DNA from 4 places in the Shewanella sp. HL-SH8 genome. Region 2 is predicted to be linked to each of the others. Evidence: predicted binding sites of a transcription regulator. Region 2 holds the regulator's gene; each other region holds the start of a gene.
The links. Region 2 encodes sigma-54, which starts transcription at its own class of promoters, with help from an activator protein. Its sites were predicted from a motif close to GTTGGCACGNNNNTNGNNT; they were not measured.

Region 1 (7,506 bases), 2.1 Mb from region 2:
CCACACTACAAACGTGATAAAGAAGGCCATCCAGCTCAAGTGCAATACTTTCATTTTGCCCGTAAATGAAAACAAGTTAAATTTTTCTGCGCTCATATTAAACTCCTAATTCTTTGGCGAGAACAAAGACTTTGCCCTGCTCGGTTTTGACTTCAAATGGACTGGCCACCAAATTGGTATCTTCAATGCAAACCCCTGTCACCAGGTTGTAATGCTGCTTATAAAGCGGCGAGGCCACGCAAAGTTCACCTTCCATTTCGCAAATCAATCCTCTAGCCAGTAAGCTAACGCCTGATGCTGGGTCAACATTGTCTAATGCGAATAAGCCATCTTTACCTAGGTTAAAAATGGCAACCGCATTACCCCCTACCCATGCAGCGACCCCAGAACCTTGGGGCAGACTGGTTTCATCACAAATATTTACCCAACTCATGCTACGACCTCCTCTACAGTATTGTTTGTTTGTTCATCTGTAATATCACGAATAGCAATAGTGCCAGCCCCTGCATCCTTAATGGCGGGAAAGCGCTGTTCCCGTATGCGTTGATAGGCTGAAGTGTCCGCTTTAGGGGCATCTGCCGGGTTAACAAATTCACTAAAGCGGTTTAGAAATGATGGCTGCTCAAGACTGGTTTTCCACTCACATTGGTAAGAGGCGACAATGCTGTCCATTTGTTTTTCAAGCTCAGTGTTAAGACCTAGTGCATCATCAATAACCACCGACTTTAAGTAGCCTAAACCACCTTCTAACGAGTCCATCCACGTTGAAGTACGTTGTAATTTATCGGCTGTTTTTACGTAGAACATCAAAACTCGATCGATATATTGGTATAGCTCTGCTGTGCTTAAATCGGTTGCAAATAAATCACCATGTCGCGGGCGCATACCGCCATTACCGGCGACATATAAATTCCAACCCTTGTCAGTTGCTATTACACCAATGTCTTTACTTTGTGCTTCTGCACACTCACGGGTACAACCAGATACTGCAAATTTTAATTTATGAGGACTGCGTAAGCCTTTGTAGCGATTTTCTAAGTCAATCGCTAAGCCAATCGCGTCTTGCACGCCGTAACGGCACCATGTGTTGCCAACGCAAGATTTAACCGTGCGCAAAGATTTGCCGTACGCATGACCGGTTTCAAAACCTGCATCAATCAGTTTTTGCCAAATTTCAGGTAATTGCGATAACTGCGCACCGAACATATCGATACGTTGGCCGCCGGTAATTTTGGTGTATAGGTCATAATCTTGCGCGATTTGCCCCATAGCGATAAGTTTGGCAGGGGTAATTTCACCGCCAGCAATGCGCGGCACAATTGAATAAGAGCCGTCTTTTTGCAGATTACCTAAAAACGCATCATTAGTGTCTTGTAATTGCACATGGCTATTGTCTTGGTTTAGTACATATTGATTTTGTAAACTGGCAAAAATGGATGCTGCTGCAGGCTTACAAATATCACATCCATAGGTGTGACCTTGGGGTGAAGGTTTGCCATGCAAGGTCATTAATGTATCAAAATCATTAATGCCTTCTACCTGACAAAGGTGATACAAGGCTTGACGGTCATGATCAAAATGAGCACAAATTCCGGCATTAAAATCTAGCCCTTGCGCTTGTAATGTTTGGTCAATAATTTTTTGCACCATAGGTGCACAGCCACCACAACCCGATGCGGCGCGAGTACATGATTTGATTTCAGCCATTTTATGATTGCCGGCTTTCACTGCATCGACAATATCGCCTTTGGTCACCTGATGGCAGGAACACACTATTGAAGTGTCTTTTAAATCTGCTTCAGATTCTGCGCCCGCTAATAACAACTCAACCGCAGAGCCGATAATTTCATCCTGCGATAAATAAGCCTCTAATAAACGACTGTAGTCGCTATTATCGCCCACCAGCACGGCGCCCTTTAAAAATTTGCCGGTTTCATCTAACCAGAGTTTTTTGTAAATACCCGCTTGATTATCAGATAGCTCGACAAACTGTGCATTATCAAAACCACGGCTGGCGCCAATTGCGGCAACATCTACACCCAGCAATTTTAGTTTGGTGCTCATATCGGCGCCGGTAAAGCTAGCGGCTTTATTTTTAGGTTCAAAAATAGATACCGATGCGGCGATATGCGATGCCGCAACACGCGCCATTTGATAACCCGGCGCGACTAAGCCAAATATTTTTTGTTGCCATAAAGCGCACTCACCAATGGCATAAACATCAGGTGCCGAGGTTAAACAGTAATCGTCAATTTCAATGCCGCCGCGCTCACCAATGTTAATGTTGGACACTCTAGCCAGTGCATCCTGTGGACGAATACCGGCAGAAAACACGATCATATCCGCTTCTAAATATGACTCATCACTGAACGTCATTCGATGTAACGCGGTTTCACCATCAATAATTGCCGTAGTCGCTTTAGAGGTATGAACACTCACCCCGAGTTGCTTAATTTTGCTGCATAACAAATCGCCGGCTTTGTCGTTAAGCTGAACCGGCATCAATTGCAGTGCAAACTCAACAACATGGGTTTTTACCCCCAACTGCATCATGGCATTGGCCGCTTCAAGCCCCAATAAGCCACCACCGACGACCACGCCTACTTTACTGTTGTTGGCTGCGGCTTGAATATCTTGTAGGTCTTCAATGGTACGATAAACCAGACATTGCTGACGGTCGTTGCCTTTGATCGGTGGCACGAATGGAAACGAGCCTGTCGACAGCACTAAACGGTCATATTGATATTGCTCACCTTTCGCGCTGGTGAGTGTTTTAGTGGCAATATCAATGGCGGTAATTTGCGTATTAAGGTGTAAATTAATTCCCCGATCAGCATAATCTTGCGCACTGGTTAACATAAGAGAGTCGGCTGTGCCGGTTTCAAAATACTTGGATAATTGCACCCGGTCATATGCCGGGCGAGGCTCTTCACCAAAGACATGTACATCAAATTGTTTATTCAGCCCCAGGCTGCACAATTGTTCAATAAAATGATGACCAACCATGCCATTACCCACGACAACTAACTTAGATTTTGCGACTGCCATATGCGGCTCCTTCATGCCTTGGTTTATTAAAAACAAAAGGCGCCAACTCCGTTTAAGAAGTTGGCGCCTTTGCCATCATAAAACCCAATTTTTAATGTAAACCTTTACTGATACAAGTATTGCAGACTACATGCCAACACTGACACCATTAACTAAAAAGTTTTACCAATTTAAAACAATGACTTACTATTAGTCACTTACTTATACTGATTGCCGCTACGTCTGTATTCAGCGCAACCGCACCATAATGAGGCGCACAGCTTTGTGGCATAACAGATATACCGACATTTTCTGTAGTCTGACCCGCTGTCATTACTGCAATAATTTGGGCTGACATTTGACATACACTTAAGCCTTTTTTCATTGCTTGTTGCTGAATAATTTGGTGTGCTTTAGCCTCATCAAAGCCTTGCTGCATCACTATCAGTTTCGCTTGACTCAATAGCTTTAGCCCTTTGATTTCATCATCTAACTTTTTGAACTCAGCAATACTTTTATTGGCTGCACTTAATCGCACCTTAGCCAAATCCACTAAGCTCAGTAAGCGACTTGCCGCCATAACATCGGGAACAAAAGTCAGTCGACCACAAGCCAGCAATCCCTCCAATTGTTGAGCTTGCCATTGGTTAACATTCACAATAGTGGCAGTGGGTTTATTCATTAACATGCGCTGAATAAAGCCATCTATTTGCCCATTTAGTGTGTCTGTTAGTACCAACAGTAAATCAACATTTTCAGACAGTGTTTCAACCGCACTTATTGAAGTCAGCAGACTCACTCTACCAAGCGAAGATAAAACACTTTGATATTCGGCCAAGCGCTGTGCAGCACTGTGAAGCACAGCAAAACTGGCATCAGATAAAATTACACTGTGCATGATTTCTCCTTAGTGTTTAAAGCCGCTTCGGTGAACGATTTAGGTAATGGAGACTTTGGTAATAGTGGTGTTGGTAATAAAGGTTGAGATAAGTTAGACATTTCTTTATCGCAATTGGACGCTCTAATCGGCATTAATCGCCCAGCCCACCACTGCTGACTTTGAAAAACCTTGTTAGCTAGGGCAATATTGTTACCTTGTAAAACATTATCTAAACTCAATACCAAACACAGTGTAGCTTGCACACTGCTTAATGCCTGCTCCAGCATTGCGTCTGACATTAGCGTCATTGGTTGTGTAAGATAAGATGAGGACTCATTATTGTGGCGCGAGCTTAATTCTTTGATGTTATCTGTGCGCCAAAGTTGCGCAAGCACTTCAGCAGACAGTTCAGCTTGGCCCACTTTTGCACCAGAAAAGCCCTCCAACAATGTTGGTAGCTCAAATGCACTAAATTGGACACTTCCGCCGGAACCATTAACCACTCTAACATCCGTTGTTACACGCGGATTTATTTCTGTTTCGCCTTGCAAGCCTTTAAAAATACCGATAACACCAGGTTGATAAACACCTTCGGTAAACAATGTCTCTGCGACTTTTTGATGCAATTCATCAAGCCCAGGGTGAAAAAAACTGCGTAAACTTAAAGAAGCATGACTCGGGTTCATGCAACGAGATGCAGTTTGAATAATGCTTCTTAAGCCCAGTTCTTGGTGCAATAAACGGCAATCATCTAACACAGGGGCTAAATCACCTGCAGACACATACACTATGCCGCTTTCATCTAATACCTGTTGTGCTTTTTCTGCGGTGCGACACTGCGCAATATCTAATGCTTGAATACAAGACTCAACATGTCGACGATGGGGCAATGCCTGACTATCACCGTGTAACATAACTCGCCACCCTTTGCTGGCTAGAAGCTTAGCCACCAGCAGTAACCAAGGTAACTGCTCACGCTTTCCGGCATAAACTGGCCAGTCAATATCAACGTTTAATTCCTCCCAAGCAGGATTAATGGTGTGTTTAAGCCCAGCGACAACACCTGCAACCTCGGCCACGGTTTCGCCTCGCACCCGCATTAGCATCATAGCACTGGCCATTTGGGCTTTCGTGACTTTGCCATTAGCAAAACCTTGAATGAATAAACTGGCTTCGGCAAACGTTAAACTGCGTGAGCCTTTTTCGCCCTTGCCAAGCGCTTTGATCAACAATCGAAAATCAAAATCTTCAACCGAGGTGAGTTCAAGCGGTCCAATTTTAGGCATATAACACCTCTAATGATTCGCTTTGGGGGAATGAATGCTGGGTGTTATCGTCAATGTCTGCGAGTAACTGCGACAACTGCAACCCGACACTGACCACTTCACCGATAATAATTAGCGTTGGCCCTGAATTTTTAATGGTTAATGCATCGTGTCCCATATTACCGGCGGTTGAATAAGTGACTAATTGATTGGGACGACCGCCATTAGTCACAAAAGCAACCGGCAGATTTACTGCGCACTTAGCGTCAATTAACCCATGTGAAATTCCTACTGCTTGCTCTTTGCCCATATAGAAAACTAAGGTAGATTGCGCCGCGAGTAACGCCTGCCATTGTGTTGGCGCAGTGGCATTATCGGCATCGGTCATTTTAGTGCCGGTAATTAAAGTGACACTGCGCGCGACACCTCGAAAAGTCAGTGGAATACCTGTACTAGCCGCGCTGCCCAAAGCGGCGGTAACCCCGGCAAAAAACTGCGATCGCACTCCATAATTAGCCAAATAAAGCGCTTCTTCTGCGCCGCGGCCAAATATATGTGGGTCGCCACCTTTTAAGCGCACCACTTTTAATCCTTGCTGAGCTAACGTCAGTAACAAAGCATTAATATCATCTTGCTGAGTACTGGGCTGGCCACAACGTTTTCCCACAAAATGACGTTGGCATTGGGCATTCACTAAGGTCAAAATATCGCTACTGACCAAACTGTCGTACACTAATGCATCTGCTTGTGCCACAATGCGTGCGGCTTTAATTGTCATTAAATCTAATTGACCACAGCCTGCGCCAACAATAGCGACTTCACCGCGGTGAAAAGTTTGATCTGCGCTAAGTGTCTGATGGGTATTTTTAATCATGGCTTCGACATTATTCATTAGGCAACATCCTCTTTTGCTGGATTGGTTTGTTCATGCTCGGTATCTGGGTCACTGTAAATATCGGTATAAGTAAGTGCTTCAGCCCAATGCGCGGCGGCGCACTGGTTAACTTCACTTTGGCAACTGCCACATTGTCGACCACAACCTAATGTGGATTGGCGTCGCATCTAAAGCCTGTTCAAAACTAAGGTTAGTCAAACCTTGGTTAAATACTTGCTGATTAAACTGCAGATTAATTTCATCGCCGATATCAGCTTCAGTCATGCCTGTACAGGCACAAATTAATGGGCTATTTCCAGCTTTAATCTGTTGATGAAGTTGGCTTAATAGCTGACTATTTAAGGTTTTACCAATAAATGCGCCCATAGGTTCTAATGCCACATTCACCGGTTTGTCAGATAACAGTTTCAACGCAATTAACTGCCCTTTTTGGATATTGCATTGAATGTGCAACAGCTGATGCCCAGATTGACTAACTCGCGTTAAGGTCCACTTTAATGAATGGGGCGTGGCTTGATATGCAAAACCATCTTGTTGGTTTTCAAAACCAATATGATGACAAATACCATTGATTAACGTTTGAGCCACTTGCCAACAAAGGCCTGCGGCCGCTTTGTCATGAATGCCAAATACCACCCCTTGTAGGGCTAACGCCACCGGCGATAAAGTGACAGCTTGGCACTTAAATCCAGGTTGCTGTGAAATAGGGTCCACTCGGCTGTCAACAACTTGGTTAACTCCCTGAGTCAGTGAAAACTGCTTTGACCAGTGCATAGACATAGAGGCGACATCGACTGGCATGTCTTTATCTGCGACCACTCGAGCCATTGTAAAAGCTCGGGGCTTTGATTCTGTTTTTTGTTCCGCTTGAATACGGGCTAACCCACCTTCCACTAGATTAAATAAACCCAGTTGTTTTGGATGTAAATGGATCACAGGTTCTGGCACTCTTGCCCTCAGACTTGCAATATGACCTGTTCGTGTCATGGTATGCCACTGATCTCGGCTGCGACCACTGTTGAGCAATAACGCGGGGGTACTTGACTCAATACTATCAACACCATTCACTGATTGCCCTTTGGCTAAGTGAGTTGATACGTTCGCAGGCGTAATAAACTGTGCTTTACCGCTGATAGTAGAAAACTGACCATTTGAAAACACACGCTGATGTTGCTGACCTATTTGTTCAATGCTTGCGACTGGCCACTGTGTTGGCACTAAATCATCATATTGAGTTTTCGTTAATCCAGCGAGTCCGGCAAGATTAAAGTGTTTATCTGGAAAAGCCTGTTTCACTTTGGCACTGAGTAATGCAAATTCGCTAAATACAGCGGCGTTATGTTCGAAATCAAAGCCGTTAAAGCCCATTTTAATCGCCACTTGGCTCACCGCCCACCAATCAGGTTTTGCCTGACCTTTGGCAGTGATAAAGCTGCGTT
Region 2 (7,506 bases):
GGCCGTAAAGTCATTGATATTGAAAAAGCAGCACTTGAGCATCTCTACCAATTTGTAGATTCAGATGCATTCGGGCAGGCATGTGAATTAATCATGCAATGCAAAGGTAAAGTTATTGTAATGGGCATGGGAAAATCTGGCCACATCGGTAATAAGATTTCAGCCACATTTGCCAGTACAGGCACGCCAGCTTTTTTTGTTCATCCAGGAGAGGCCAGCCATGGCGACCTTGGCGCATTAGCTAAAAACGACATTATTTTAGCTATTTCGAACTCAGGTGAATCAAGTGAAATTTTGACATTAATGCCTGTTATTCAACGTATGGGCGTTCCTGTGATTGCAGTTACTGGTAAACCAGACTCTAATATGGCGAAGCTGGCAAAAGTGCATTTATGTATTGAAGTGCTAGAAGAAGCTTGCCCCCTTGGGTTAGCGCCAACATCAAGCACGACGGCGACATTAGTCATGGGAGATGCTTTAGCGGTCGCCCTATTACAAGCAAAAGGTTTTACCCGTGATGATTTTGCCCTCTCACATCCAGGGGGCTCTTTGGGCCGAAAATTATTACTCAAGGTTAATGATGTTATGCACCAAGGCAAAGATCTGCCCTTGGTACAGCAAGATATTTGTATCACTGAAGCCTTGTATGAAATATCAAATAAAGGCTTAGGTATGACCGCGGTTGTTGATGGTAATAATGTTTTAGTCGGTATTTTTACTGATGGTGATTTACGACGTGTTATCGATGCAGAAGTCAATCTTCGAACCACGCCTATTTCACAGGTTATGACCAAAAAATGTGTCACTAGCCCGGCTAACATTTTGGCCGCTCAAGCCTTACAAATAATGGATGAGAAAAGCATTAATGGTTTGATTGTGGTCAATGACGCACACCAGCCTATTGGTGCATTGAATATGCTCGATATGGTCAAAGCAGGAGTAATTTAAACATGACAATAAATACGCACACTCACCAAGGTTTTTATGGCCCTATTAGTGATGATATTTGGCTGCGCGCTCAAAAAATTAAACTGCTTATTTGCGGCGTTGACGGTGTTTTTTCTGACGGCCGTATTTACCTTAATAATAGCGGCGAAGAGTCTAAAGCATTCCATACACGAGACGGATATGGCGTTCGCTCAATATTAACCAGTGGCATTAATGTGGCGGTTATTACCGGACGAAAATCTAAAATTGTCGAAAATCGCATGACAGCTTTAGGCATCAAAGATATCTATCAAGGAATAGATGATAAATTTACTCCCTACGAGGAATTAATCAAAAAATATAACGTTACTGCTGAACAAGTAGCTTATATTGGCGACGACATGGTAGATTTACCTGTGATGAAAGTAGTAGGACTTGCTGTCAGCGTGGCCGATGGACATCCTTATGTGAAACAACATTGCCATATGATAACCACCATTAAAGGTGGTAATGGTGCCTTAAGAGAACTCACTGATTTGTTGTTATTAAGCCAAAATAAATTTGAAAGTGCCCATGGTATGAGCATATGAATCGAACCACACTGGCTATTTGTGCATTTTTTGGCTTAGCCTTGGTATTGTATTGGCAAGTACAAGTCAAACGTAACCAAATGGCGTTAATTAAAGATCCTAGAATTGAGCGACCTGATTTTGTGGCTGACAATCTTCGCACGACAGAATTTAATAAACTCGGGTTTATTGACAGCAAAGTTAGCGCCGAGCATATGGAACATTTCACCAGCACAAATACCACTTCATTTACTGCGCCTGTACTCCTTCTTTACCCTGAGAATGGTAAAGCGCAGTGGCAAATAACAGCTAAAAATGCGACCTTAGCTCAACATTCAAATGAAGTCAGTTTACATAACGATGTAGTAATTGATGCCATTGATATTGAAGAACCATTACAATCACTTGAAACTCAACAAGTCACCTTTAATTTAAACACTATGATAGGTCGTTCTGAAGAGTCAGTTACCATTAAAGGTAATGGTTTTATTATTCAAGGCTTAGGGCTATTTGCCGATCTCAATGCAGAACAAATTACCTTACTCAGCCAGGTAGAAGGGACATATGAACCACATTAAGTTTTTAACCACATTGCTCGGTAAAAGCAGTGTTATTTGCACTTTAGCGATTAGTGTATTAGCAGGCAACGCCGTAGCTAAAGAAGGCGATTTGAAGCAAGAGCTTAAAATTGCTGCCGTAAGTCAACGAGCAGACGTTAAAAATAATCAAATTATTTTTAACGGCCCAGTAAAAATTACCCAAGGCTCGATCAATATCGAAGCCGATGAACTGCGGGCATTTTCAGCTGAAAACGGCCAGACTAAAACGCTCATTGCGACCGGTAACCCTGCTACATTTTCACAAGAACTTGATGATGGTCGCATAGGTACAGCAAGCGCCAATGAAATTCGTTATGACTTAGCAACAACTGGACTGTTATTAACCGGTAACGCTAAGCTAGATCAAGCAGGCAGTAAAGTGACTGGTAACGTGATCCGTTACAATATCAATGCTCAGGAACTTATCGCTGAAAGTACCGGTAAAGGTGAAGATCGTGTTATTACCATTATTCAACCGGAAAATTTCCAAAATGATGAGTCACCAGCACAAAAATTACCTGAAATCCCGTTAAAAAAGCAAGGTAACCAATGACCCAAATTACCTTAACAGCTGAGAACTTAGCCAAAAGCTATAAAAGCCGTCAAGTGGTTAAAAGTGTCAGCTTAACTGTAAAAACAGGCCAAATTGTCGGACTACTTGGTCCCAATGGCGCAGGTAAAACGACCACGTTTTATATGGTTGTTGGTTTAGTCAAAAGTGACCATGGCCGCATTTTAATTGATGACGATGACTTAACTGCTGACCCAATGCATTTACGTGCGCGAAAAGGTATTGGCTATTTACCACAAGAAGCCAGTATTTTTAGAAAGCTCAGTGTGCACGATAATATTATGGCCGTGTTGCAAACCCGAAAATCGATGACTTCGGATGAGCGAATTCAGGAACTGGAGCATCTTTTAGAAGAATTCCATATTACCCATATTCGCGATAGCTTAGGCATGTCGCTATCTGGTGGTGAAAGACGACGGGTAGAAATTGCACGCGCTTTAGCAGCCAATCCTAAATTTATATTGTTAGATGAGCCCTTTGCGGGTGTTGACCCTATTTCAGTGATTGATATTAAGAAAATTATTCTGCAACTCAAACACCGTGGCCTAGGCGTATTAATTACTGATCATAATGTCCGTGAAACACTTGATGTGTGTGAGCGGGCATATATTGTTAGCCAGGGGAATTTGATTGCCGAAGGCACCCCAACTGAAGTACTCAACAATCAGCAAGTTCGAGCAGTATACTTAGGCGAACAATTCAAGCTATAGTTAATCTAAATAGGATCTGAAGCACTTGCTTGGCAAAATGTTTCTGGCGACTAAGTTAATTGATCGTGTATAGGTAAAGTAAAACCATTTGTTAAAAAATTGCGACTATCACTCACTTTAATCAGTGTAGAAAGCCGAATTCTTCTAGGGATCAGCAGTAATGAAAGCTTCACTCCAACTTAAAATGGGTCAGCACCTCACTATGACCCCACAGCTGCAACAAGCTATACGTTTGCTGCAGTTATCATCTTTGGAGTTACAGCAAGAAATTCAACAAGTATTAGATTCCAATCCTTTGCTTGAAATGGAAGATGAATTTTCAGCACTTAGCAACAAAAATGATAACTCAAAAGACCTATCAGAAACTGACTTCAATGAAGTAAGCGCACCTGTAGTCGAAAAAGACACTTCAAATGTCGACACCGCAGAGTCAATGACTAAAGAGCAAATGTCTGAAGACTTGCCAATGGACACTACCTGGGATGAAGTGTACAGCGCCTCCCCAATGGCAAGCCCTGGTTCGGGTTCTGGCAGCATGCCAAATGATGACATGCCCTTCCAAGGTGAAACATCCGAAGGATTATACGAGCATTTAGAATGGCAAAAAAATCTAACGCCTTTTTCTGAAACAGACCTCGCTATTGCCACAGCCATTATTGATGCCATTGATGACACAGGTTATCTCACCCAAAGTACTGAAGATATTTTAGAAGCTATGGGCGATGATTCTGTCGAATTAGACGAAGTCGAAGCGGTACTAAAACGTATACAACATTTCGACCCTCTGGGTGTCGCCTCACGTAGCTTAAGTGAATGTTTATTGATTCAACTTGTTCAGTTTGCCCCAGACACGCCCCATATTGATAATGCCAGAATGTTAATCAAAGATTATTTAGATTTGATTGCTGGACGTGATTTTCGCACACTCATGCGCAAAACTAAGCTAAAAGAAGATGAGCTGCGCGAAGCAATTGAATTAATTCAATCTTTAAATCCACGTCCTGGCACGATGATCACCCCACCGGATGATGAATATGTTATCCCAGACGTGTCAGTGACCAAAAAGAATGGCCGTTGGGTGGTTGAATTGAACCCTGATAACATGCCAAAAATAGGTATTAATCAACAATATGCCGCCATGGCAAAAAGCAGTAAGAGTTCAACAGACACTCAATTTATTCGAGGTCACTTACAAGAAGCCAAATGGTTTATCAAAAGCTTAGAAAGCCGCAGCGACACCCTGCTTAAAGTATCCAATTGTATTGTGCAATTTCAGCAAGGTTTTTTTGAGTACGGTGCTGAAGCCATGAAGCCTATGGTGTTGAATGACATAGCTGAAGCTGTCGAAATGCATGAGTCCACTATTTCGCGTGTCACCACACAAAAGTATATGCACACACCGCGCGGACTGTTCGAACTTAAGTATTTTTTCTCTAGCCATGTCAGTACTGATGATGGCGGAGAATGTTCGTCTACAGCAATTAGAGCTTTTATTAAAAAGCTGGTTGCTGCTGAAAACCAGAAAAAACCACTAAGCGACAGTAAAATGGCAGATCTTCTGGCAGAACAAGGGATTAATGTTGCACGTCGCACCATAGCGAAATACCGCGAAGCGATGATGATCCCTCCCTCAAACCAACGTAAGAGTTTATAATCTACCTAGGCAATTGGAGGATAAATATGCAAATCACCTTAACGGGTCATCATATTGAAATTACTGAATCACTAAGAGAATATGTCACAAGTAAGTTTACAAAACTTGAACGACATTTCGATCAGATCAATAATGTCCACGTAGTATTAAATGTCGAAAAGCAACAACAGATAGCTGAAGCAAAAGTCAGCTTGAATGGAGCTGAGGTATTTGCGACATCTGAACATGCTGATATGTATCACGCTATAGACGCCCTGATTGATAAACTCGATCGTCAGGTCATTAAACACAAAGAGAAATTAACTAAGCATTAATGATGGAACTTAGTACCATCCTGCAGCCGGAATGCACCTCCTGTGCCACACCGGGCAGTAAGAAAAAGGTACTGGAGCTTATCAGCGATTTAGCTGCAGCCCAGTACCCATCCCTCTCTTCACAAGAGATTTTTGAAAGCCTAGTGGCCAGAGAAAAAATGGGTAGCACAGGAATAGGCTCTGGCATTGCAATCCCGCATGGTCGTTTAACGTCCATCGTTCGCCCTATCGCGGTTTTTATAAAGTGCGAAGAAGCGATTTCATTTGATGCTATCGACAAACAACCAGTGGATCTCTTATTTGCATTACTGGTGCCAGCAGACCAGTGTCAGCAACATCTCAGTACCCTATCCTCAATGGCTGAAAAGTTATCGGATAAACATATTCTTAAGCAGTTACGAAAAGCAAGTAACTCAACTGAACTCTATCAGGTTATCACAGCATGAAATTAGTCATTGTATCCGGTCGTTCGGGCTCAGGTAAATCTGTCGCACTTAGGGTACTAGAAGACCTAGGTTACTATTGCGTTGATAACTTACCACTGCCCTTAATTGGACGGCTATTAGAACAGCTTAGAAACACCAATGAACTGGTGGCTATAAGTGTTGATGTTCGAAATATAGAAGAGCAAGGTAAAGTATTACAGCAGCAGCTAGCGTGGTTATCTGACGATACGGAAGTCATAAGCTTTTTTTTACAGGCAAGTGATGAGGCACTACTAAAACGTTACAGTGAAACCCGACGACTACATCCTTTATCGAAAAAGAATATGTCCCTACAAGATGCGATTCAATTTGAAGGTGAGCTACTAGCGCCTATTTCTGAATACGTAGACCATTTTATCGATACATCTAAGCTAAATATTTATCAACTTAGTGATCAAGTACGTGAAATTTTAATGGGCAGTGTTGATAAAGAGTTAGTGATCAATTTTGAGTCATTTGGTTTTAAATATGGCATGCCTGCCGAAGCCGATTTTATGTTTGATGTACGCTTTTTACCTAACCCACATTGGGAAATAGAATTACGCCCCTTTACTGGATTAGATGAACCCGTACAGGAATTTCTTGGCCAGCAACCGCTGGTAAATAAATTCATTTGGCAAATAGAAAACCTATTTGAAACATGGATGCCCCACTTAGAGCGCAATAACCGCAGCTACCTAACCATAGCTATTGGTTGTACTGGTGGCCAGCATCGTTCAGTTTATATCGCCGACCAGCTTGCTAAACGTTTTTCAAGTGGTAAAAAACATGTTGTTCAAGCAAGGCACCGAGAGCTTATAAATAAGCACAAATAATCGCAATAAAGTTACTTGTCGGAACTTAACTAAATGAGTCTTTTACAGCGCCAAGTCATCATATCAAACAAGCTTGGTTTACACGCACGAGCGGCGACCAAACTGGCTATTCTTGCTAATGCATTCAATGCCAATGTTACCCTGATCCAGGGTGATAAAAAGGCCAGCGCCGCCAGTGTTTTAGGCTTATTAATGCTTGAAAGTGGCTTAGGTAAAACCATAGATATCATAGCTGAAGGGCCAGATGCACAATCAGCGCTTGATGCTATATGCGATTTAATTAATGACAAGTTCGAAGAAGGTTGTTGATCCTAATCACTTCCCCCTGCGATTGAATCTACTTTTTCATCATGAACCCACCTTTGCTTTAAGATAACTAACCGTGTTTAATTTAACTTATTGAATTGCTTGCTTAACCAGAGTTAAGTTGAGGTTAAATTAATGCAGTTAGAATAATTTAAATCTCCCTCCGAATTAGTGCAATTGCACCATTATATTGCATACCCTACGACCACCACAGAAACCATAAAACCATAAAGCATTGAAAATAAATAAAAAAATAAATAAAAAAATAGTTGGCACGCTCTTTTCATATAGTAATTAGTACCTACAAAGTGGTACTAGATTTAAAGCTAGCAAGACTTATTGGAGAGAACATTATGCGAAATACACAATTAACCTTAAATACGATTAATACTGTTTTTGGACATACTCTTAAATTGGCTAGCCCAATTTTTACAAAAATTCAGCAACACTACACATTTTTTGCCAATGTTGGTTTTAGTCAATGGGAAGTTGAAAAACGATAAATATCATCATTCAAAAAAGTGGACTTTGATTATGAAAAAATACCTAAGCAATC
Region 3 (7,506 bases), 910 kb from region 2:
CTAAGTAGTTCATGATATTGGCCGCAGCTTTTAAACCGCCCATTTTCGCTGCTTGCGCACCGCCTTGGCCAGCAAACTGTTTCTCCATAATATCGTTTAACTCTTGTAATGCAGCCGGCTGTACTTCTTCAAGGTTAGCAATACGCATCATTAAATCAAGGCGAGTATTTTCGGGGAACTGGCTAAAAATTTCAGCCGCTTGATCCGGTTCTAAATAAGATAAAACAATGGTTTGGATCTGCGGATGCTCATTTTGAATAATGGTCGCCACTTGACGTGCATCCATCCATTTAAGCGAATCTAGGCCTTTAGCACCGCTGCCCATGATAATTTGTTCAATCAAATTACCGGCTTTATCTTCACCTAACGCAGCTGTTAGTGCCTTACGCACGAATTCAGCACTGTTAAAACCAATTGAAGAGAACTTCTGAATTTCATCTAAAAAAAGCTTATGCACACCAATGACTTTTTCTTGACCAAAATCATCCATCGCGGCCATTGCCATACCCACTTTCTGGACCTGTTTAGGCTCAAGGTGCTTTAAAATTGACGCTGCATCGGCTTCGCTTAAACTCAGCAATAGAATCGCCGTTTTTTCAATTCCACTTAAAGAATCAGAATCAAAACCGACTTTCTCAGCTTTTTCTTTTTTATCTGTTTTATTATCAGCCATTGTCTTGTAACCAATTTTTAATTACTTGAGTGGATAATTCCGGCTCATTTGCAACCAGTGCCCTAATCGCCTTAATCATATCATCATCTTTATGTAAATTCGGAATAAGAATTGAACCATCATCAGCATAGCTGTATTCAGCATCTTTGGTATTTAGCATACCTAGCGTATCTGCAGCATATTGATCTTCAATTTCAGCAAGTTCATGCCCCAAACGAACATCATCGGGCATATTAACACCATCAGGGTTAACAAGGCGCTTAAGCATAGGGCGCACTACCGTAAGAATAAGAACTAAGACCACTAATGCACCTAGCACCAGTTTAATTGCACGCCAAAACCAAGGTTCTTCCCACATATCTGGCGCGGGGAGTTCTTCTAATAGCTGATCCATAAACGGCACAGTTACCACTTCAAGCGCATCACCACGTTGGCTACTAAAGCCTACTGCACCTTCCAGCAACCGACGAATGTTAGTTAACTCTTGTTCCGTACGCGCAACCCGGCTAACTTGGCCATCTTCACCCGCCTCTCCTGGTTTAAAGTCGATTGCCACAGACACGCTCACCCGACGAACTTGCCCTACTTGCTGGCGGGTATGACTAATTGTCGTGTCATAGTCAAAGTTACGGGTAGCTTCTCGATGAGTATCCGATGATTTTGATGATGCTGACCCACCGCCCCCAGCTTCAGTAGGAATATCAGACTCCATGGGAGGTTGATTGGTTAATGCACCAGGTATTCCGCCTACACTTCCACCAGATGATTTACTTTCAATAGTCATCTCACTGCTCAATGCAGGTAAATCAGGATCATAGCGTTTTGAGGTTTGCTCTATCGCAGTAAAATCCATACTGACATCAACCTGAGAGGTGTAGTTTTCAGGACCAAGGATAGGCATAAGAATTGAATCTATCTTTTTACGGTATTCTGCTTCTTTTTGTTGCACTAACTCAAGTTCACGACGGGCACGTGCTGATACTCCATCTTGACTGCCCGAATTTAATAAGCGTCCATTAGAATCTGTTACTGTCACGCGCGAAGGTTCAAGACCTTGTACCGCGGAGCCTACGATATCAACAATAGCGTCGACTTCTTCTTGGCCTAGGCCGCCTCGACGCACATTGACTACAACTGTAGCACTTGGCTTAGATGCGTTACGGGCAAAAACATTCTCTTTAGGCAGTGCAAGAATAACTTTGGCACGGCTAATACTTTTTAATTCTTCAATAGCACGGGCAAGATTTAACTCTTGGCTATGCTTTAATCGCGCTTGCTCCATACGTTGACTCACCCCAAAGCCACTATCCTGGCTTAAGTAGTCATCATTTTTGGCACTACTCTCGACTCCAGCACGACTTAACAGCAGTTTAACGTCTTGGTATTGATCTTCAGGAACCTTAACAACATCAACACTGATTTGGTATTTAATATTATTTTTATCAAGTACATCCAGTACCTGGATCATTTCAGCTGTTTCCATTTTACCCAATGGACGATACTCAGGCTCCTGTGCCCACATCATAATAAAAACAGCTAGGGCTAAACACACTGCTAACGCCAAAATCATAGTGATTTGACGCATCATGTCTGCCCCGCCCACATTGCTCAACAAGCCAGACTTATTCTCTTGCTGAATACCGGCATCAACTGCCGCATCTGAACCTACCATTATGTCTGTGCTCACAATATGCCCCTACTTTTATACTGCTTTAATAACGTCTTTGTGATGCAAGTTATACCGGCATACTCATGATTTCTTTATAAGCTTCTACCAGTTTATTTCTGACTTGCACAGTCGCTTCAAATGCTACACCTGATTTTTCGCGCGCAATGACGGTGTCAGATAAGGTCACAGTTGAATCCCCCATATCAAGACGAGTCGCTAAACTTGAAGATGATTTCTGTAAACCACTCACATGACCGACAGCTTGGGATAACAACTGGCCAAAGTCTGAACCTGAGGTGTTATTCACTTGCTGGATTAGGTTAGGGCTAATACCCGACCCCATATTCGAACGGCTGGAAGGTGCAATTTCACCACGAAGTGACTGCATTTCTTGAAGTAATGGATTGGCGTTGATCTGCATGCTGAAACTCCCATTCGTCCGAATATTTGACGATATTTAACTGTCTTAGTAGGGATAAAGCAATTTGAGTGCCAAGATTAACAGTAAAGCAAAAAGCTACGCGTTAATGCGTAGCTTTGGTAAAGAAAGCTATAAAACAAGTACGGAATGCTCGTAAGACAGACAAAAACCAGCTATGCGGGCAATTGAATTCCCGCATCACGCATTTTAGCCATTTTATAACGCAGCGTGCGTGCACTTATACCTAATTTTTCAGCGACAAGTTTTCGACTACCATGACATTGATTTAGGGTCTCAAGAATAATCACATGCTCTTGCGCTTGCAACTCACCGCCAAGACCTTCAACTTCAGCAGGCTTTTCGATACTGTCAATATCTGTGTGTAAAGCCACATCTGCCGAATCAATAATAATATCTTGCCCGCTTATTTCGCCACCATTACTTAAAATAAGCGCCCTTTGAATCACATTATCCAGCTCACGAACATTACCAGGCCAACGATGGGCTAATAACCGTCTGGTGGCTACCTCTCCTAGAGTAGGAACGGGTGTAATATTAAATGCTTTAGCATGTTTAACCAGCAAATGTCTGGCTAACGGTAAAATATCGGCAGGACGCTGATAAAGTGCTGGCCAAGTTAATGGAAATACATTGATCCGATAATATAGATCTTCTCTAAATTCGCCTGAACTGATAATGGCTTTTAAATCACGATTTGATGTAGCTAGTACACGCACATCAAGTTTAATCGTTTTACGACCACCTAATCGCTCCACTTCGCGCTCTTGTAAAACACGCAACAGCTTTGCTTGCAACCCCAGCTCCATTTCAGAGATTTCATCGAGCAGCAAAGTGCCACCTTGGGCCTGCTCAAATTTTCCTGGACATGCTTGGTATGCACCTGTAAATGCCCCCTTCTCATATCCAAATAAGGTCGCTTCAAGCATATTTTCAGGGATAGCAGCACAATTGATGGCAATAAAAGGCGCATCTTTACGACTGCTATGATGATGAATATAGCGCGCTAGCACTTCTTTACCAGAACCGCTGGGACCTAAAATCATCACTGAAGCATCTGATATGGCAACACGTTGGGCTAACCCTAACAACGCGAGACTTTTTTCATCGGCAACAATAGGTTGGTTAGTATTTTGCTTCTGCGGCAAATATCTTGATACCTGATTAAGCAAAACTTCAGGCGCAAAAGGTTTAGCTAGATAGTCTACAGCTCCCAACTTAATGGCACTAACCGCACTATCAATAGTGGCATAAGCTGTCATCAACAATAGTGGTAGTTTAGGCTGAGCTTGCTGCAAATAGGTCAGCAGACCTAAACCACCAATACCTTCCATTTGGACATCGCTGATGACTAAGTCAAAATGTTGTGCTTTTAACGCTATAATGGCATCTTCTGCACAGCTAACATCAACACATTCATAATGCGCCAACAATAATGTATCAAGTAATGCTTCACGTAAATCAGCATCATCTTCAACGAGTAATAGTTTTGCTTCAGACATGATTACCCTCCTGCGACTGACTGTTCAATACCGAATCTTTAGACATCGGAAAACTTAATCGCACCTGACAACCCATTTGCGATTTACATGATAATTGAATGTTACCACCATGGTTACGCACCACAGATTGCACAACAGCTAACCCTAACCCAGTCCCCTGTGCTTTAGTGGTAAAAAAAGGCTCGAGCACTTGTTGCTGCATTTGAGGGTCTAGTCCTTTGCCATTATCAATCACATCAATAATGACACTACCTTCAGCTTCCGTGGCGCAAATTTTAATTTTGGTTGCACCGGCCTCGATACTATTCATCACTAAATTATTCACCGCAGAACTTAACGCATCCCGATTAGCATATAAACTGGCATCGGTTGAGCATTGCTGGAATATCTCGCAGGATTTTTTGTTGGCAATCACTTCACAATTAGCCATAACAATATTAATAATATCAGATACTGCTACGTTATCCGCTTTCGCATCTTGACGCCCTTTGGCCATCAAAAGCATATCGTTTACTTGACGCTCTAACTCATTTAAACGATCAACCAGTTTTGATTGAAAGCGAGTTCTAGAAGGCTCTGCTAGTTTAGTGTTACCTAAATTTGAGGCGTAAAGAAGTGCGGCTGATAGTGGCGTACGAATTTGATGAGCTAACGTTGCTACCATTTTGCCAAGCGCCGATAAACGCTGTAAATGGGATAAGTTTTTTTGTAGTAAACGCGTTTCAGTTAGATCGGTTAATACAATCAACTGACCGGGTTCTGGGGTTAATGGCGTAATAGCCAACTTAACTCGACGTCCATTTTTCAATGACACTTCGTGGCCATCATCATCTTGGGGTGAAAAAGCGCGATTAATAATATCAAACCAACGTAACCCCTGAAGCGGTCGGCCAAGCAGCTCAGCCGCCATAGGGTTAGCGAGTGTCACCACACCATCACCATTAATAATCACCACACCAGACGGAAGTGCCTGAAGAATATGCGCCATTTGATTTGACATATTGGCAGCCTCTTTCACATGGGAAAACTGACTTCGGGTCAATTTACTGTCATGAAGGTATTCTGCTGAGGTGTCCACTCGCAAAGAAGCTACAGCAGATTGTTGCAGCGAATATTGAGTTTGCTGAAAATCTGTTGATTTTTGCTGGGTTACAGCGTGTGCAATTAGCATAGTGACTCCGTCAAAAGAACGACATTTAACGGGTTATTGCATTTAGTATGCCAAAATATAAACAAAAAAATAAAGCATACCTTTGGAGGGTATGCTTTATCAGTTAATATACACAGTGTATAAAGGTTACTATTCTTTACCCATACCGTATTTTCGCATTTTTTCTACCAAGGTAGTGCGACGAATGCCCAACATTTCAGCGGCTCTAGCAACCACATTATCCTGTAATTCTAACGCCTGACGGATCATATCTATTTCAAGCTCTGCCAATAAATCTTTAAGGTTGACGCCTTCAGGCGGTAACTCTGTAGGAAAGCGTGTGTCAGGGAGTTCAATGGGCTCATCATCATTAAAAATAGACGCTAACGCATCACGCTCTAATTGCTCCTCACTTATCTCAACACAGTATTCTGGTACATCAATATAGCGATATTTATTAGGTAAATCGTTTACATCAACTAATCCACCAGGAAATAAAATAGTCAATCGCTCGACTAAATTAGACAATTCGCGAACGTTTCCAGACCAAGTATGTTCTTTTAATGACTCAATAGCACGCTGGGTAAACCTCACTTTACCTCGGCCTTCATTAAAGACTCGACTAACCAATTCTTGCAATAACAATGGCACATCATCACGGCGTTCAGACAATGCAGGCATTTCAATTGGAAAAACGTTCAGGCGATAATATAAATCTTCACGGAATTCATTCTCAGAAATCATCGTCTCTAAATCACGATGCGTTGCCGCGACGACACGCACATCCGTTTTAATTGTTTTGCTGCCGCCAACACGCTCAAAGACTCGCTCTTGCAGGACACGTAATAGTTTCACTTGCATTTGCAGTGGCATGTCACCAATTTCATCAAGAAATAGCGTGCCACCTTCGGCTAACTCAAAACGACCTTTACGGGATGATATTGCCCCGGTAAACGAGCCTTTCTCATGGCCAAATAATTCACTTTCTAATAACTCTGGCGGTATCGCACCGCAGTTAACCGGTATAAACGGTCCGTCACGACGTTCTGATATGTAATGAATATTACGGGCAACCACTTCTTTGCCTGTACCAGATTGGCCAAGCACTAAAACCGTGGCATCAGACCCTGCAACTTGGCTAATTAAGTGTCGCACATTGGCTATACCCTGACTGCGGCCAACAAGACTGCGAAATAATTTAGTTTGATTACCACTGGTAGGAGCTTGCTCTTTTTTAGCTTGACCGAACACCTGACAAAAATGCAGTAATTCAGTTAATTGCGGATAATTAATCGGTTCTTCTATTACACCCAGAATACTGGACGCTTCAATAGCGGTATTGCCCAATAGTAATAGGGGCTGCCAGGGCGCTATTGCTGCAATATTTTTAACACTGTCGAGCCCTACCGCATCGGAGTCTATAACAATGGCGCGGTATCTTGATTCTTCTATCAAAGGCAACAAAGCGTCAATGGCTAAAATGTCACATTGCTCACCTAAGAATTCAAAAATGCAGCACAGGCGAGTTACACGCTCGGAGAGGGTACCGACAATTAAAATTCGTTGTTCAATTTGCATCATTCAGAGGGCCAAAGCTTATTATAAGTATAAAAAATCCTGAGTCATTATTACGCGTTTAATAATAAAACCAAAGGACAAAATGGTCACAGTAAGTGACAAATGTTAAACAAAACATTAATTATAACCATAAAATGTCTATCCGAAGATGATTTTCTCGTTTAGAGGACTAATTGTTTCGCTTATGGGGTTAATTTTTCATTTACAGTACTAAATATGAATTAACCCCGAACCAGAAGCAAGTGCTTCAACGGCTAAATCATTATCTAAACTCATATTAGTGCACAATTGCTGATAATTCATGCAATACAATGTATTTTTTAAAAAAATATAAAAAAACGCCATTGAGATTTGCTCAATGGCGTTGAAATCTGTCACAGCATACCTGAATAAAACTAGCTTGCTTCAGAAGTTAGATGATGATCGCTTTGTGGAATAGCATCCCAACCTTCTTTCAGTGTCCTTAAAACACTGACAGCATCATCGATAGACTGA
Region 4 (7,506 bases), 890 kb from region 2:
CTTGCCAACGTTTATCGGCTTTAATATTGAATAGGTTGTTGCTCATACTGCCATCTTGTTTACGAATAACTTTTTGACCCCAACCCGTTTCAAGTGCCGATTGAGCGATTAACACTTCTGGTGTTGTGCCTAATTGCTTAGCCGCTTTTTCGGCATGGGGATACAACACTGATATGAAGTGTTGTGGATCATTAAATTTATTGATTACCTCAGTTATTGAAGGTGTAGATGCTGTGTTAAGGATTGGTTTACTTATACGCTTTGAACTTACTACAGACTTTTCTTCCGCAGTAGATGCGACCGCTGTAGGCAATACTTTGCCGTTAAGATGATCTGTGCCACTTGGCGATACCTTTCCGGCTAAGATTGAATCCATGGTTTGTTTATCTGAAATTGACGACACAGGTGTTGCCATTAAAATGTCGCTTTTACCTGCTAAAGTCTGCGAACTGCCTAGATTATTGTTCGCAGTCCAAGACGGAGATAAAGAAGAGGTGTTGAGCTCATTTGCGCCATTCACAACCATAGCTGGAATGATATTCCCATCAATATTGCCACGCAATACTGATGCAGGTGTCATCGGGCTATCCTCAGGAGAAAGCTGCTGGACCATTAGCTCTGCTAGGCCCAGCATGCCTTTGTTTGATAAATCCATCGACATTTGTTGGTCACGCATTTGCTCATAAAAAGCTGTGGCGTCACTATTAAAAGGGCTATCTGACTTAAATGCTTCGTTGGCATCTCGCATGCTTTTCATCAGCATTTGAATAAAAATACCTTCGAACTGTTTAGCCACTTCTTTAAGCGCGCCCTTCTCGTCTTTCTGGGCTTGAGCACGAAGTGAATCCAGTCCCCCTAGATCCAGAAAGTGCGAAGAATTTGACAGCTTTTCCATAGTAGTCCCGTAACAGAAGTCGGTCTTATTTAAATAATCACTTTAAAAAAGTGCCAATATTTAAATGATGATAAGTTCACCATGCAAAGCGCCTGCCACCTTTAATGCTTCAAGAATAGCCAGAACGTCTGAAGGAGCTGCGCCGACTAAATTCACTGCGCGCACTAATTCATCTAAGGTGGTTCCGGGGTTAAACATAAACATACGTCTATCATCTTGTTGTACGTCAATAGTCGTGTTGGTGGTAACAACGGTTTCTCCCCCAGCCAAAGCATTAGGTTGAGACACTTGTGTTGCTTCAGCTATAGTGACTGTGAGTCCACCATGGGTAACCGCTGCGGGTAGCAATTGCACATTTTGGCCCACAACTATGGTGCCGGTTCTAGAATTCACTATCACTTTGGCTGACTCGTCAGCTGGTTCAACCTCTACATTTTCTAAGGTCGCTAAAAATGACACCCGTTGTGAGGCATCTCTTGGGGCACTGACTTGAATTGAACTGGCATCTAAAGCTCTCGCCATGCCTGGCCCTAATAAATCATTGATGGCATCTGCGGTTCTCTTAGCGGTAGAAAAATCAGCCCGGCGTAGGTTAAAGGTTAAGTGATCACCACTTGCAAACGGTGATAACACACTGCGTTCAACAATTGCACCGCTCGGAATACGTCCAACCGTTGGGGTATTTTGAATAACCTGTGAACCATCGAGACCATCGGCACTAAAGCCACTTACCACTAAACTACCCTGTGCAATGGCATACACATTGCCATCAACTCCTTTCATAAAGGTTTGAATCAAGGTTCCGCCACGTAAACTTTTGGCTTCACCTATACTTGATACGGTGACATCCAATGTTTGACCCGGTTTAATAAAGGCGGGCATGTCAGCATGAACCGCCACAACAGCAATATTTTTCACTTTAGGTCTAACTGAAGCAGGTAAATTAATACCAAAATTTTTTAACATAGTTTTAAAGGTTTGTTCGGTGTACTGGGTTTTCTCGCCAGTACCAGGCAGACCAACAACAAGTCCGTAGCCGATGAGTTGGTTGCTCCGAACACCTTGCACATTGGCAATATCTTTAAGACGCTGTGCTTCCGTGGGTGTGGTAATGACCATACATGCAGTGAAAAGCATGGCTACAATAGGTTTAATGTTCATGTTATACCCCTTAAAAAGGCCACCACTCACCCATAAAAAACGAGCTTAACCAGCCTACTTTTTGGGTGTCGGCAAAGGTGCCGGTTCCGCTATATTGGATACGAGCATTAGCTACTCGTGTTGATTCGACTGTGTTATCTGGTGTGATATCTTGGCTGCGCACAATACCCGTCACGCGAATAAATTCATCGCCATTATTGATAGAGATCCATTTCTCGCCTCGAATAACCAGGTTACCGTTACTCAGTACTTGCATTACATTGGCAGAAATACTGCCATCTAAACTGTTCGATTGATCAGCATCAGCTTCACGTTTGGTATTCATGCTGTCTGAATAGCGTAAATCTAACGGCACCCCTTTAATAGAGACATTACCGCCACCCGCATAAAGTGGTTCAACACTCAGGCCGGTATTCTTCTTCATTTCATTGTTGGCACTTTTGGTCGCCTGGGTAGACTCTTTCAATACAACGGTAATGATGTCACCTACTTTGTGGGCACGAAGATCCGAGTACAAACTTGAAGCTTGTGAATCTAAAAATATAGATCCCGTCGCCACCACTTGAGTCGAAGGTTCTTCTGGATAAACAGGCGCATAAAATGGATCATCAGGGATCGGCTTTTTCTGAGTAGAACTGCAACCGACTAACAGCATGGCTGTTGTAGCTATAACAAGAAGTTTACTCATCACTGCCCCCTAAAGATTCTGATTAACATAAGACAGCATTTGATCTACCGCTGAAATAACCTTCGAGTTCATTTCATAGATCCGCTGACTTTGAATTAAGTTAACCAATTCTTCTGTCACATTAACATTCGATGTTTCTAACGCACCTTGACGAATTGCCCCTAAACCATTTTGTGAAGCAGTACCTTGAATAGGTGTGCCACTGGCACCGGTTTCGGTATAAAGGTTCTGACCCAGTGGATCAAGTCCAGACGGGTTGATAAAGTCTGTCATGGTAAGCTGACCGATTGTCTGATTATCTGTTGCACCAGCCAATTTAACTGACACTTCACCCTCAGCAGAGACAGTAATACTCATAGCATCTTCAGGAATAGTAATTGGAGGTTGTAATACGTAGCCTGAACCTGGGGTAACAATTTGCCCGGTATCATCTAAGCTAAATTGACCATTACGGGTATAGGCTGCTGTGCCATCAGGCATTTGGACTTCAAAGAAACCTGGACCTTCAATCATTAAATCTAGTGAATTGTCGGTTGTGAGCATGTTGCCCTGGGTAAACACTTTTTGCGTAGCAACAACTTTGGTACCCGCACCTAGATTTAAACCATTAGGTAACTTGGTATTGTCGGCACTGATCCCACCGGCTTGGTTAATTGTTTGATAGAGCAAATCTTCAAATACCGCACGGCCTTTTTTGTAACCTATGGTGCTAGCATTCGCTACATTATTTGAAATAACCGCAATATCTGTTTGTTGGGCGTCTAAACCCGTTTTACTAATCCACAGAGCTGGATGCATAATAAATACTCCTAACCAATTCTTAGTAACGATGAAGATGAGCGATCTGCTTCTTCTGCATTTTTCATCATCTTCACTTGCATTTCGTACTGACGCTGAATATCTATCATCGCCACCATTTCATGTACAGGGTTAACATTACTGCCTTCAACAGCACCACTTTCAACTTGCACCATGGGATCTTTGGGTGCAGGCAAACCAGACATTAAGCGAAATAAGCCATCTTCACCGCGCATCATTTGATCATTGCCCGGATTAACAAATTTAATTCTGGCTACTTCCTCAATCACTTCAGCTGTCGCTCCCTGAGGGCGAATTGAAATGATGCCATCTTGTGAAATATGAACTTTATCGATTGGCAGTGGCAAAACAATAGGGCCTGCATCGCCCATAATTGGCGTATTACGACTATTAACCAGCAGTCCAGTACTATCGAACTTCAAATGTCCTGCACGGGTATAAGCTTCTGACCCATCAGCCGCTTGCACTGCAATCCAGCCATCACCTTTAATGGCAATGTCTAAGTCATTACCCGTCTCTTTGATAGGACCTGGAGAAAAATTAGACCCGGGGCTTTCAATCATTGAAAATACTCGCGTAGGCAAACCTTCGCCAAACGCCTGCATTGACCTTGCTTGGGTCATATCCGATTTGAAGCCATCGGTGTTGGCATTGGCTAAGTTGTTCGCACGAACGGCAAGAGCATTCATGCCTTGCTTTGCACCGCTCATTGCAACATACAAAAATTTGTCCATTTGCCGCTCCGTCAATAATGCTTTAAATAAAGATACTAACTAGACAAAGCAAAGGGCATGCCAACAATCACGGTCAATATAAGTAACTGATTTAATTAGGTGGGGATACGATTTAAAACATAGTATTGTGAATGAAGTGTCAAAAAAACACCGATAAGAGAAAGTGAAAAAAAATAATGGAAATAAAAGGCAAGGTGTTGCCGCTATGGGCAACACCTTATTAAAACTAATATTATAAAAACCAATGAAACGAGAGCTGTCAGGAAGCGTATTATCTGATCTGCAATATCGTTTGGTTCAAGGTATTGTTAACTTCAAGCGTACGGGAATTGGCTTGGAAGTTACGTTGGGCAGAGATTAAATCAACTAATTCTGTAGTTAAGTCGACATTCGATTGTTCAAGTGATGAGGAACGAATACTGCCGAAAGTACCGCTATTTGCTTCGCCCGCTAACGCAGGGCCAGAATCTAAACTCGCCTTCCAGGCAGTATTCCCTACCTGAGTTAAACCTTGCTCATTTGCAAAGCGAACTAAAGCGACTCGCGATAAAGGCACAGTAGAACCATTACTATAGCTTGCTGTGACTAAACCATCAGCACCTATACCTACGTTAGTTAATCGACCTACTGTTGTACCATCTTGAGTTAACTCAGTGACTTCAAATGGTGAGGCATATTGTGTCGGATTATTAAAATCAATCGTAACAGTCTGTGAGCCATCAGCTCCTGGCCCTAATACATTGGCACCAGTAACACCCAGTGGCAGAGTTTTTAGCACTGTAGGATTGCTACCAGTATAAGTACCAGAGTCATTAAACTTTATGACAGATCCTCTCCAACCACCTGCAGTTTGTGCATCACGAGGTGCACCATCAACTAAACCATCACCCGTAGTATCAACACTATATTGGCCAGCTGCACCGTCTAAACTTACTGGTTTACCATCAATGGCATAAAATGCAACCCAGTTACTTTCACCTGTGTAGGAACCGTTTTCAGGCTTAATAAAGTAGCTGGTCATGATATGCGATTCACCCAGAGAGTCATAGATAGTCACTGAAGTAGAATTATTAAATGTATCTGCATTGTCAGGATCAAATGCAGCAGGGTCTAAAGGTGACTCACCGACATTTAGATTCATCTGTAGGCCGACTTTACTAGACATAATAGGACTTCCTGCTGTATCTGGTACTTTAATTGCCTGAGTAGTGGTTAAACTCACAGAAGTCGAGTTACCGTCCTTGTCCACAGGGAAGCCCTGTAAAAAGTTGCCTGCTGAGTCAACCATATAATTATTTGAATCAACCTTAAAAGCGCCTGCTCGGGTAAATGATTGGTCACGTGTGCCAATCCCTGATGAGGTCACAAAAAAACCCCCACCACTTATCGCCATATCCAAAGAGTTACTGGTAAGTTGCAAACTACCTTGGTGAAACTGTTGTGCTACTTGAGTTGTAGCAACACCGCCACCGACTGCAGTTTTGCTGTTAGAAAAAATTGAGTTAGCATACACATCGGCAAACTCCGCACGAGACTCCTTAAAGCCTATGGTATTTACGTTTGCAATGTTATTGGCTGTGGTATTTAGATCTTTCTGAGCGGCTGCAATACCACTTAATGCGATGTTAAAAGACATATTTCACCTCGAGTAATCAGGTTTTCTTTAATGACAATTTCTTGTCACAAGCGTTATTAAATTTATGATTCGGACACCGCAAGTACATCGGTCAATTTAATGCCACCAATGCCACGAAGATTAAGAATCGCCCCAGTTGCTGCAGTACCTAGTGAAACGCTCGTCACATGTGCATAAGTAGAAACGGCTAAGTCTTGAGATTGTCCATCGACTTTACCGCTAGCTTTAATGACGTAAGCACCTTCAACCACAGGTTTACCATTTTTATCTAGACCGTCCCATGTCACATCGACGTTTCCGCCTGCACTGCCATCAATATCAAAGGTCTTAATTAACTGACCTGATTCATCTTCAATACGAATGCTTATTTTATCTATAGCTGCAGGTGTGCTTACCACACCTTTAAGTTCAGGGCTTGCCGGCGAAATAGATCCAGTGTCTGATGGGATCAACACTTTGCGCCCAACTAAACTAGAAGCTTGTAATGCCTGGCTTGAACTCATGACACCATTCAAATTGAGAATTTCTTTATTTAAATTTGAAATACCATCAACTGTTGAGAATGAAGCCATTTGAGCAATCATTTGATCATTATCAACTGGCTTAAACGGATCTTGCATCGAAAGTTGCTGACTAAGCAGTGCAAAAAAATCTTCCTGCTTAAGCATTTGATCTTTCGCTGCAGGAGTTTCAGGCGCATCAGGTAAACGAATACCATCTAGAAATGGATTACCTGTTGTCGTACTCGCCGTGTTCGATTGGACGGTATTTTTACTGACCGTACCGGTATTAGACAATGCAGATGCCTGTTGTGGCAAAGATTGGCTACTATATGGATTAACGAGGCTCATCATTTACCTCCTACAATAATCATGTTATTTACCCATTCTAAGTGTTTGTTGCAGCATTGTTTTAGCTGCATCTGCGACTTGAACATTCATTTGATAAGAGCGAGAAGCTGAAATCATATCAGCCATTTCTTCCATTACATTTACATTAGGCTTATAAATGAAACCGTCACCATCGGCCATAGGGTGATCTGGTGAATATTCTTTAACCAATGGCTTATCACTTTCAACAATGCCACTGACATTAACGCGATGAGAACCTGATTGCTGATGACTAGCTTTAGACATTTCAGCTTCAAATACAGGATGCCTAGCACGATAAGTTTGATCAATACTACTGGAAACAGAGTCAGCATTAGCAATGTTACTTGCGGTGGTATTTAAGCGGACAGACTGTGCTGTCATACCTGAACCGGCGACATTGAATATATTAAATAAGCTCATGATTAATCACCTCGTAATGCTTTACGCATACCTGAAAACTTACTTTCTAGGAATCCCAATGACATTTGGTATTCAATAGAGTTTTGCATAAAGGCTGATTGTTCTTGTTGCATATCAACCGTATTACCATCGCCAGTATCAGGTTGGTTAGGGACTCGGAATTTGACATGTTGCTGACTGAGAGCAGTTAAATCAAAATGCTTTTCATTAGTGGCACTCATCGTTAAACCTTTCTGACGAGAACTAGCAGCTTGCATTGCTGAGGCAAAATCGACATCGCG

Region 1: a site for sigma-54 is predicted at 3,168-3,186, ahead of nirB (nitrite reductase large subunit NirB). Genes of this name have one in related genera too.
Region 3: a site for sigma-54 is predicted at 2,821-2,839, ahead of fliE (flagellar hook-basal body complex protein FliE). Genes of this name have one in related genera too.
Region 4: a site for sigma-54 is predicted at 4,344-4,362, ahead of flgF (flagellar basal-body rod protein FlgF). Genes of this name have one in related genera too.

What each region holds. Positions count from the first base shown of each region.
Region 1 covers NZ_CP195039.1:3,111,928-3,119,433, forward strand. The annotation lists gene ACRWQN_RS13720 (NarK family nitrate/nitrite MFS transporter) at 1-96, opposite strand, end outside; gene nirD (nitrite reductase small subunit NirD) at 98-433, opposite strand; gene nirB (nitrite reductase large subunit NirB) at 430-3,048, opposite strand; gene ACRWQN_RS13735 (ANTAR domain-containing protein) at 3,242-3,925, opposite strand; gene ACRWQN_RS13740 (glycosyl transferase) at 3,913-5,193, opposite strand; gene cobA (uroporphyrinogen-III C-methyltransferase) at 5,186-6,064, opposite strand; gene ACRWQN_RS13750 (hypothetical protein) at 6,064-6,234, opposite strand; gene ACRWQN_RS13755 (molybdopterin oxidoreductase family protein) at 6,179-7,506, opposite strand, start outside.
Region 2 covers NZ_CP195039.1:869,237-876,742, reverse strand. The annotation lists gene ACRWQN_RS03990 (KpsF/GutQ family sugar-phosphate isomerase) at 1-948, shown strand, start outside; gene kdsC (3-deoxy-manno-octulosonate-8-phosphatase KdsC) at 951-1,517, shown strand; gene lptC (LPS export ABC transporter periplasmic protein LptC) at 1,514-2,074, shown strand; gene lptA (lipopolysaccharide transport periplasmic protein LptA) at 2,061-2,648, shown strand; gene lptB (LPS export ABC transporter ATP-binding protein) at 2,645-3,376, shown strand; gene ACRWQN_RS03965 (RNA polymerase factor sigma-54) at 3,537-5,030, shown strand; gene hpf (ribosome hibernation promoting factor) at 5,057-5,344, shown strand; gene ptsN (PTS IIA-like nitrogen regulatory protein PtsN) at 5,347-5,790, shown strand; gene rapZ (RNase adapter RapZ) at 5,787-6,644, shown strand; gene ACRWQN_RS03945 (HPr family phosphocarrier protein) at 6,678-6,953, shown strand; gene ACRWQN_RS03940 (hypothetical protein) at 7,304-7,453, shown strand; gene ACRWQN_RS03935 (transposase) at 7,485-7,506, shown strand, end outside.
Region 3 covers NZ_CP195039.1:1,778,801-1,786,306, reverse strand. The annotation lists gene fliG (flagellar motor switch protein FliG) at 1-673, opposite strand, end outside; gene fliF (flagellar basal-body MS-ring/collar protein FliF) at 666-2,345, opposite strand; gene fliE (flagellar hook-basal body complex protein FliE) at 2,410-2,763, opposite strand; gene ACRWQN_RS07945 (sigma-54-dependent transcriptional regulator) at 2,937-4,283, opposite strand; gene ACRWQN_RS07940 (sensor histidine kinase) at 4,276-5,454, opposite strand; gene ACRWQN_RS07935 (sigma-54 dependent transcriptional regulator) at 5,584-7,014, opposite strand; gene ACRWQN_RS07930 (hypothetical protein) at 7,222-7,389, opposite strand; gene fliS (flagellar export chaperone FliS) at 7,407-7,506, opposite strand, start outside.
Region 4 covers NZ_CP195039.1:1,763,208-1,770,713, reverse strand. The annotation lists gene flgJ (flagellar assembly peptidoglycan hydrolase FlgJ) at 1-895, opposite strand, end outside; gene ACRWQN_RS07880 (flagellar basal body P-ring protein FlgI) at 956-2,056, opposite strand; gene flgH (flagellar basal body L-ring protein FlgH) at 2,067-2,744, opposite strand; gene flgG (flagellar basal-body rod protein FlgG) at 2,754-3,542, opposite strand; gene flgF (flagellar basal-body rod protein FlgF) at 3,554-4,297, opposite strand; gene flgE (flagellar hook protein FlgE) at 4,569-5,933, opposite strand; gene flgD (flagellar hook assembly protein FlgD) at 5,996-6,784, opposite strand; gene flgC (flagellar basal body rod protein FlgC) at 6,809-7,225, opposite strand; gene flgB (flagellar basal body rod protein FlgB) at 7,228-7,506, opposite strand, start outside.